Regions from separate parts of the Mesorhizobium sp. P2_E7 genome, predicted to be linked through region 2. Evidence: predicted binding sites of a transcription regulator. Region 2 holds the regulator's gene; the other holds the start of a gene.
What was found. Region 2 encodes PhoB, which activates phosphate uptake and scavenging genes when phosphate is short. Its sites were predicted from a motif close to TGTCATNNANCTGTCAT; they were not measured.
Positions count from the first base shown of each region.

Region 1: the regulator PhoB is predicted to act here: its motif matches at 2,684-2,700, upstream of AC1DYC_RS18315 (ceramide glucosyltransferase).

Region 1 covers NZ_JBFUER010000002.1:257,632-262,690, reverse strand. The annotation lists gene argF (ornithine carbamoyltransferase) at 1-841, shown strand, start outside; gene AC1DYC_RS18325 (Hsp33 family molecular chaperone) at 954-1,985, shown strand; gene apaG (Co2+/Mg2+ efflux protein ApaG) at 2,205-2,597, opposite strand; gene AC1DYC_RS18315 (ceramide glucosyltransferase) at 2,806-3,960, shown strand; gene AC1DYC_RS18310 (O-succinylhomoserine sulfhydrylase) at 4,000-5,059, opposite strand, start outside.
Region 2 covers NZ_JBFUER010000003.1:239,933-244,991, forward strand. The annotation lists gene xylF (D-xylose ABC transporter substrate-binding protein) at 1-413, opposite strand, end outside; gene AC1DYC_RS20245 (ROK family protein) at 682-1,917, shown strand; gene phoB (phosphate regulon transcriptional regulator PhoB) at 1,948-2,637, opposite strand; gene phoU (phosphate signaling complex protein PhoU) at 2,654-3,358, opposite strand; gene pstB (phosphate ABC transporter ATP-binding protein PstB) at 3,400-4,224, opposite strand; gene pstA (phosphate ABC transporter permease PstA) at 4,242-5,059, opposite strand, start outside.

The DNA.
Region 1 (5,059 bases), on a different contig from region 2:
GGTGGTGCGCAAGGCGCGCCTCAAGGCCGGCGAGCGCACCAGGCCGCTCGAGGGCAAGGTGCTGGCGATGATCTTCGACAAGCCGTCGACGCGCACGCGCGTGTCCTTCGATGTCGGCATGCGCCAGCTCGGCGGCGAGACCATCATGCTTACCGGCACCGAAATGCAGCTCGGCCGCTCCGAGACCATCGCCGACACCGCCAAGGTGCTGTCGCGCTATGTCGACGCCATCATGATCCGCACGACCTCGCATGAACGGCTGCTCGAACTGACCGAGAACGCCACCATCCCGGTCATCAACGGGCTGACCGATGACACCCATCCCTGCCAGCTGATGGCCGACATCATGACCTTCGAGGAGCATCGCGGTCCGGTTGCCGGCAAGACCATCGCCTGGACCGGCGACGGCAACAATGTGCTGCATTCGCTGCTCGAAGCCTCGGCACGGTTCCGCTTCAACCTCAATGTCGCGGTGCCGGAAGGCAGCGAGCCGGCGCAGAAGCATATCGACTGGTCGAAGACCAATGGCGGCAAGCTGAGCTTTACCCGCTCGCCCGAGGAAGCCGTCGACCAGGCCGATTGCGTCGTCACCGATTGCTGGGTGTCGATGGGCCAGGAGCACCGCGCCCGCGGCCACAATGTCTTCTCGCCCTATCAGGTCAATGCGGCGCTGATGGCAAGGGCCAAGCCCGACGCCCTGTTCATGCACTGCCTGCCGGCGCATCGCGGCGAGGAGGTGACCGACGAGGTCATCGACGGCCCGCATTCGGTGGTCTTCGACGAGGCCGAGAACCGGCTCCACGCCCAGAAGGCCGTGCTCGCCTGGTGTCTTGGGGCTTGAAGTGTCTTGGTGCCTGACGTGCTTGGGCGCTTGATCTGGGGCGGCGTGATGCCTATCTGCGCCGCATCACGCAAATCAAGCGCGTTTGGACGCATGCACCCCTCCGGGCCGCATGGCCGCGCCCTGGAGCTTTGTCATGTTGGAAACGCATCAAGTGACTGAACATCACCCCAAACTCGGCGAGTTCGGCTATGCCGGCGACGATCACGTCGTGCCGTTCGAGGTCGGCCCGCTCGACGTGCGCGGCCGCACCGTGCAGCTCGGGCCGATGCTCGACGCCATCCTCAGCCGCCACGACTATCCCGAGCCGGTTGCCCGGCTGCTGGCGGAAGCCTGCGTGCTGACGGTGCTGCTCGGCACCTCGTTGAAGTTCGAGGGCAAGTTCATCCTGCAGACCCGCACCGACGGGCCGGTCGACATGCTGGTCGCGGATTTCTCCACGCCCTCGGCATTGCGAGCCTATGCCCGCTTCGACGCCGATCGGCTGGAAGCCCTGGTGGCCGCCGACGAGACCTCGCAGCAGACGCTGCTGGGTAGCGGTGTTTTGGCGCTGACCATCGACCAGGGCGCGCACACGCAGCGCTATCAGGGCATCGTCCAGCTTGACGGCGAGACGCTGGAAGACGCTGCGCGCACCTATTTCCGCCAGTCGGAACAGATCCCGACCGACCTCAGGCTTTCGGTGGCCAAGCTTCTGACGCCGGGTCCCGGCGGCGCGCGCGAACAGTGGCGCGCCGGCGGCATCCTGGCGCAGTTCCTGCCGCAGTCGCCCGAGCGCATGCGCGTGCCCGACATTTCGGGCGGCGACGGCGATCCGCGCGACGTCACGCAAGAGCCGGCCGACAATTCGTGGCGTGAGCTGGTGGCGCTGCTCGGCACCATCGAGCCGACCGAACTGATCGACCCGACCATCGGCGCCGAGCGGTTGCTCTACCGGTTGTTCCACGAACATGGCGTGCGCGTCTTCGGCGGCGTGCCGGTCACCGATCAGTGCTCGTGCTCGCGCGACAAGATCCGCGGCATCCTCGAAGGCTTCTCCGCGCAGGAGATCAAGGACTCGACCGAGGATGGCGGCATCCACGTCGCCTGCGAGTTCTGCTCGAAGCAGTATGACTTCGACCCGGCGGAGTTTGCGGCACAGTAAGGGTCAAACTCCGATTCCTCGCCCCACGAAGTGGGGAGAGGTGGCCCGGCGAAGCCGGGACGGAGAGGGGTCTTTGCTGCAGACGGGGATTCGCTGACGTTGCAGGTCTTGCGCCTGACCCTTACCGGATTCTGGCTTCGCGACGGTCGTCCCCCTCTCCGTCCCGGCTTCGCCGGGCCACCTCTCCCCCGCCTTGCGGGGGCGAGGAACCAAGCCCTCTCAATTCACCGTTCGCCGCGTCCCCGGCAGATCCAGCGAAAACGCGGGAATAGCGATGTCGAACGTCTCGCCCCTTTTGTTGCGCATCGTGTAGTGTCCGACCATGAAGCCCGACGGCGTCGAGAGCGGGCAGCCTGACGTGTATTGATAGCTGTCGCCGGGATTGAGTTCGGGCTGGTCGCCGACGACGCCGGCGCCGCGCACTTCCTCGACCCGGCCGCTGCCGTCGGTGATGTGCCAGTAGCGCGACATAAGCTGCACGAACTCGTCCGACTGGTTGTCGATCGTCACCTGATAGCCCCAGACATAACGGTTCTCCGACGGATCCGAGCGATCCTCCAGGTAGAACGGTCTGACCTGCACTTCGATGTTGCGCGTGACGGCGCGGTACATAGGCTGCTCCAAACGACACCAACGGACCTGTCGGCGCTCTTGCCGTACACCCGCATTAGGCCTCATGCGCAGGTGCCGAACAACAATGTCATTTAAGTGACACATGACAATGATGGTGTGCATGAACCGTGTCGGGCGACTCAGCGCTCTGTCGAACTGTTGAAAACGGCCATTCCTGGCCGCTTTTTTCCGGAGTGACCAGATCTGGATGGAACTGACAGTCATAGCAGCACTGCTTTCGACACTCCTGCTTCTCTCCAATCTCGCCGGCATTGTGCTCGCCTCGCTCAGCCTGAGGCGGCCGCGCCCGATTGCGCCGCCGGCCAGAAAGGCGCCGCCGGTTTCGATCGTGGTGCCATCGCGCGGGGTGGAGCCATTTACGCAGGAGACGCTGCAGCGCGCCTTCTCGCTCGGCTGGCCGCGCTACGAGCTGATCTTCTGCGTCGCTCATGCTGAAGACCCCGTGGTCAAGCTCATCAACGCCGCGATCGCCGGCCATCCCGAGATCCCGGCGCAGCTCCTCATCGGCGATGACCGGGTCAGCGCCAACCCGAAGCTCAACAACTGCGTCAAGGGCTGGCAGGCGGCGCAGCACAATTGGGTCATCCTGGCCGATTCCAACGTGCTGATGCCTGTCGACTACGTCCAGCATCTGATGGCGGCCTGGCGGCCGGACACCGGGCTTGTCTGCTCGACCCCGATCGACTCGCGGCCGGATGGTTTCTGGGCCGAGGTCGAATGCGCTTTCCTCAACACGCTGCAGGCGCGCTGGCAATATGCCGGCGAGGCGCTGGGCCTCGGCTTTGCCCAGGGCAAGAGCATGCTGTGGAACAAGCCAATGCTCGACGCCAATGGCGGCATCGAGGCGCTTGCTGCCGAGATCGCCGAGGATGCCGCCGCGACCAAGCTGGTCAATGGGCTCGGCCTGCGCGTCAATCTCGTTGCTTCGCCTTTCGAACAGCCGCTCGGCCAGCGCACGTTCGCCGAGATATGGTCGCGCCAGACGCGCTGGTCGCGGCTGCGCCGCGTCACCTTCCCGCTGTTCTACACGCCCGAAATCCTGACCGGCGTGGCGGTGCCGCTGCTGCTGGCGCTGGTGGCGGCGGCAAGCGCCGGCGTCAGCCTGCCCACCACGGCTTTGGGCGTCCTGGCCTTTGCCTATGCGCCGGAATGCCTGCTTGCCTGGGCCAAGGGCTGGTATCTGTCGCCGCGCATCGTCACCGCAATGATCGTGCGCGATGTGATGCTTCCCGCCATCTGGTCGCGCGGTTGGCTCGGCGGTGCGGTCGAATGGCGCGGCAATGCCATGACCATCCGCACCAAGGCGATGACGGAACTGGAAGAGGCCTCGTCGGGCGCCTGATCAACGCCCGGGCCTTTACCTTGCTTCCGAAGCAGGCCGCTACTTCGCCGCCTTCAGCGCCTGCGCAACGTCCTCAAGCAGATCGTCCGTATCCTCCAGACCAACCGACAGTCGGAGCGTTCCCGGTCCGATGCCGAGCTCGGCGCGTGCCTCGTCGCTGAGGTTCTTGTGCGTCGTCGTCGCCGGATGGGTGATCAGGCTCTTGGCGTCGCCGAGATTGTTGGAGATCAGCACGATGTCGAGCGCGTTCTGCAGGGCGAAGGCCGCCTGCTTGCCGCCCTTGACGTCGAGGCAGATCAGCGTCGAGCCGCCGGTCATCTGCTTCTTGACGATGTCGGCCTGCGGGTGGTCGGCGCGGCCGGGATAGATGACGCGCACGATCTGCGGCTGCCCGGCCAGGAAGTCGGCGATCTTGCCGGCACTTTCCGTCTGCTGGCGCACCCGCACCGGCAGCGTCTCCAGGCCCTTCAGCAGCGTCCAGGCGTTGAACGGCGACAGGCTCGGGCCGGTGTGGCGGAAATAGTCGTGCAGATTCTCGTCGATCCACTTCTTGTCCGACAGGATGATGCCGCCGAGACACCGTCCCTGGCCGTCAATGTGTTTGGTCGCGGAGTAGACGACGATGTGGGCGCCGAGCTGCAACGGTTTCTGCTGCAAAGGCGTGGCAAAGACATTGTCGACGATCAGCCTGGCGCCGATCGAGGTGGCGAGCGAGGCAACGGCGGCGATGTCGACCACTTCAAGCGTCGGGTTGGTCGGGCTTTCCAGGAAGAACAGCTTCGTGTTCGGCCTGACCGCCTTTTCCCAATTGGCGATGTCGGTGCCGTCGACCAGGGTCGCCTCGATGCCGTATTTCGGCGCCAGCGTTTCGACCACCCAGCGGCAGGAGCCGAACAGCGCGCGCGCAGCCACGATATGATCGCCGGCCTTTGCGCTGCACAAAAGGGCAGCCGTCACCGCGGCCATGCCGGAGGCGGTCGCGCGGGCGTCTTCGGCGCCTTCCAGCGCGCACATGCGCTTTTCGAACATGTCGACGGTCGGGTTGGCGTAGCGCGAATAGATGAAGCCCGGCTCCTCGCCCTTGAAACGGGCTTCGGCG
Region 2 (5,059 bases):
CGAGCCTGCATGCGGCCGACTTCCTTGTTGTCGAAGGTCAGGTAGAAGACGTCCTTGTTCTCGATCAGGCGGTCATAGCCGACCACCGGAATGCCTTCGTCCAGCGCCTTCTGCACCGCCGGGCCAATGGCGGAGGCATCCTGCGCCAGGATGATCAGCGAATTGGCGCCCTGCGAGATCAGGCTTTCGACGTCAGTCAGCTGCTTGCCGGGATTGGACTGCGCGTCGGCGGAAATATACTTGTCGCCGGCAGCCTCGATCGCCGCCTTCATCGCCGCTTCGTCGGTCTTCCAGCGCTCTTCCTGGAAGTTCGACCACGACACGCCGATGACCTTGTCCTTCGCCTGCGCGACCGACACCAGCGTCAGCGACATGGCGACACCCGCCAGCATGGCGGCTGCAAATCTGTTCATGTTAATCCTCCCTGCGCCGCGCGCGGCGCGACAAAACTGGCCCGAAGGCCGGCACACAGAGGCTCTATTTTTTCGAGCCTCGAAAAAATACTGGTCCAACGGCGAGGCGCTGTCAACATCGATTCTGATGGAATCTGATGGCCTCCGCGAATTTTTTCGAGACTCGCAATAAACAATGACAGCGCCGCCGGCTTCTGCCAATATTTGCGTAGCGCCCCTGACCGCCTTCATTATCATGAGGCGCGAGGAGGACCGGGAGGAAACAAAAATGTCGGTTGGAATCCGCCACGACGATTTGCGCCGTCGCAACCGTGCGATGGTGATTTCGGCCGTGCGCCGTGCCGGCCAACCGTCGCGGACCGAGATCGCGGCGACCACCGGCCTCAGCCATTCGACCATATCGGCGATCTCGTCGGATTTGATTGCGGAAGGCATCCTGGCCGAAAGCAAGCCCGGCGAGACCGGCGCGCTGAAACGCGGCCGGCCGCAGGTCGGCCTTGGCCTCAACCCGGAAGCGGCGGCGGTGATGACCGTGGTGCTGTCGCTGAACTTCCTCTCCGTCACCGTCATTGACTATGCCGGCCAGGTGGTCGCCGAGGAACAGCGCCGGCTCGACACGCTGACCATTTCGCGCGACGAACTGATCGGCGAATGCACTGCCATTGTCAGACGCCGGCTCGAGGATCCCGACCTCGACGTCCAGAGCGTCGCCCGCATTGCCATGGGCATTCAGGGCATCACCGATTCGCATGCGCGCGCCATGCTGTGGTCGCCGATCACACCGCTGACCGACATTGCCTTCGCCGACATACTGGAAGCGGAATTCGGCATTCCGGCCACCATGGAAAACGACTGCAACATGATGGCGGTGGCGCTGCAATGGCGCCAGCCTGACCGCTATCGCGACGATTTCATCGCCATCCTGCTCTCGCATGGCATCGGCATGGGGCTGGTGCTGAAGGGCGAACTGTTCACCGGCACCCATTCGTCCGGCGGCGAGTTCGGCCACATGATCCACCGGCCCGGCGGCGCGCTGTGCCGTTGCGGGCGGCGCGGCTGCGTCGAGGCCTATGCCGGCAACTACGCTATCTGGCGCAGCGCAAAGATGATGAGCGAGGATGCCGAACCGGTCGATGTCGGCGACGCCGACATGCGGGCGCTGGCCGCACGCGCCCGCGAGACGGATGGCCCGGAGCGCGAAGCCTATCGCAAGGCGGGCGAGGCGCTCGGCTTCGGCCTTGGCAGCCTGTTCGCGCTGATCGACCCCGCCCCTGTCGCCATGGTCGGTGTCAGCGCCGCCGCCTTCGACCTGATCGAGCCGGCATTGCGCGAGGCGATCGCCCAGACCGCCGGCGGCCAGCACTCGAAGTCGATCTCCTTCGACACCGAGCCCAACGAACTGCCGTTGATCCGCGAGGGCTGCGCCATGCGGGCGCTAAGCTTCGTCGACCAGGAGATTTTCGCGCCCGGCATTCAAGCGAAGACCGGCAAGCACGTCGCCTGAGAGGCCGGCGACGGCCCGGCGCGCCGGGCTCTAGTCTTCGCGGATGGCGTAGCCGGCGCCGCGGATGGTGCGGATGACGTCCGGCATGCGGCCATTGTTGACCGCCTTGCGCAAGCGACCGACATGCACGTCGACCGTGCGTTCGTCGATGTAGATCGTCTCGCCCCAGACATTGTCGAGCAGCTGGCTGCGTGAGAACACACGGCCGGGGTGGCGCATCATAAATTCGAGCAGGCGGAACTCGGTCGGCCCCAGTCGGATCTCGCTCTTCTTGCGGTAGACTCGGTGCGATTCACGGTCGAGCACGATGTCGCCGACCTTGAGCACGCTGGACAGGACTTCCGGCTTGGCGCGGCGCAGCAGCGCCTTCACGCGCGCCATGAATTCCGGCGTCGAGAACGGCTTGACCAGATAATCGTCGGCGCCGGTCGAAAGCCCGCGCACGCGGTCGCTCTCCTCGCCACGCGCGGTCAGCATGATGATCGGCAATCGCTCGGTCTCGGGCCGCATCCTGAGCCGCCGGCAAAGCTCGATGCCGGACACCGCCGGCACCATCCAGTCGAGCACCAGAAGGTCGGGCACATTTTCCTGCAGCCGGATTTCGGCCTCGTCGCCGCGCGTTACCACTTCGACCTGGTAGCCTTCGGATTCGAGGTTGTAGCGGAGGAGCACGCCCAGCGGCTCCTCATCCTCCACGACCATGATGCGTGGCGCAATCATCAGCAGTTCACCCTTGTCAGGCCGACGTGGCCATCGCCGTCTCGTCCTGCTTCGGGCGATTGGCAGGCAATTGCTGGCCGGTCAGCACATAATACGCATTTTCAGCGATGTTGGTGACATGATCGCCGATGCGCTCCAGATTCTTGGCGCAGAACAGAAGATGCGTGCAGGCAGTGATGTTGCGCGGGTCTTCCATCATGTAGGTCAAGAGTTCACGAAACACCGACGTGTATTTGACGTCGATGCGCTCGTCCTCATTCCTGAGCTTCGCCAGCGCGGCCGCATCGGCGGCGGCATATTCCTCGACCACCCCTTGCACCTGGATCAGCACCAGTTGTGCCATCGCATCGATGGAATGCGAGAGGTCGCGCGGCGTGACGCTCAAGCCCACAGTGCCGACGCGCTTGGCGATGTTCTTGGCGAGATCGCCGATGCGCTCGAGGTCGCCGGCCATGCGGATCGAACCGACCACGGCGCGCAGATCGTTGGCCATCGGCTGGCGCTTGGCGATGAGCGTGATGGCGCGGTCGTCGAGTTCACGCTGGCGCGCGTCCATGATGGCATCATCGGAAACCACACGCTGCGCCAGCGCGTTGTCCGACGTGAGCAGCGCTTTGGTCGAGCCGCTGACCATCGACCCGGCCAGATCGCCCATGTCGCGGATCAGCTTGCTGATCTGGCCCAACTCTTCATCGAAGGAGGCGACGGTATGTTCACCCATGATCCTGGTCCTCGTGCCTGAAAATTCAACCGCTGGACGGCTCAGCCGAAGCGGCCGGTAATGTAGTCCTGGGTGCGCTTGTCGTCGGGATTGGTGAACATCTTGTCGGTGGCGCCCTCCTCGACCAGGTAGCCGAGGTGGAACATCGCCGTGCGTTGCGACACGCGCGCTGCCTGCTGCATCGAGTGGGTGACGATGACGATAGTGTAGTTCTGGCGCAGTTCGTCGATCAGCTCCTCGACGCGGGCGGTGGCGATCGGGTCGAGCGCCGAGCAGGGCTCATCCATCAGGATCACTTCCGGCGAGACCGCGATGGCGCGCGCGATGCACAGGCGCTGCTGCTGGCCGCCGGACAGGCCAGTGCCGGGTTCCTGCAGGCGGTCCTTGACCTCGTTCCAGATCGCCGCCTTCTTCAGGCTCGACTCGACGATCTGGTCCATGTCGGACTTGCGCTTGGCCAGGCCATGGATGCGCGGGCCGTAGGCGACGTTCTCGTAGATCGACTTCGGGAACGGATTGGGCTTCTGGAACACCATGCCGACGCGAGCCCTGAGTTCGACGACGTCGATGTTCTTGTCGTAGATGTCGTCCTCATCGAGCGTGATCTTGCCGGTCACCCGCGCTGAATCGATGGTGTCGTTCATGCGGTTGAGGCAGCGCAGGAAGGTCGACTTGCCGCAGCCGGACGGGCCGATCAGCGCGGTCACCTGGTTTTGGCGGACGTCGAGATTGACGTCGAACAGCGCCTGCTTCTCGCCGTAGAACACGCCGACCTTGTCGCCGCGCATCTTGATCACTTCGTTCGACTTGGCGTTCATTTTGTCGCCCACTGCGTTTTCAAGGGACTGTTCGGTCATGATGTTCATACCAAATTGCCTTTTTTCTACCAGCGCCGCTCGAACCGGCGCCGAAGCACGATCGCGGTGATGTTCATGGCCATGAGGAAGACCAGCAGGATGATGATGGCGCCGGACATGCGCTCGACAAAAGCGCGTTCGGCCTCGTTTGCCCACATGTAGATCTGCACCGGTAGCGCGGTTGCCGGGTCGAAAGGTGTCTTCGGATAGTCGGCGACAAAGGCGACCATGCCGATCAGAAGCAGTGGTGCGGTCTCACCCAACGCGCGCGCCAGGCCGATGATGGTGCCGGTCAGGATGCCGGGCGCGGCCAGCGGCAGGATGTGCTGGAACACCATCTGCATCTTGGAGGCGCCAAGCCCAAGCGCTGCCGAGCGGATCGACGGCGGCACCGCCGCAAGGGCGGCGCGCGTGGCAATGATGATGGTCGGCAGCGTCATCAATGTCAGCACCAGGCCGCCGACGAAGGCGGCCGAGCGCGGCATGCCGAGGAAGTTGATGAACACGGCAAGCCCGAGCAGGCCGAAGACGATCGACGGCACCGCCGCCAGATTATTGATGTTGACTTCGATCAGGTCGGTGAAGCGGTTCTTCTTGGCGAATTCCTCAAGATAGATCGAGGCGGCGACGCCGATCGGCAGCGCCAGCAACAGCACGATCACCATCATGTAGAACGAGCCGATGATCGCCACGCCCATGCCCGACGTCTCAGGCCGGCTGGAGGCGCCATAGGTGAACAGGCCCGTATTGAAATGCTCGGCCATCACGCCATCGGCCTTGAGCTTGTTCATCCAATCGATCTGCTGGTTGGACACCTTGCGGCGGGCTTCATCGACACTGAGGT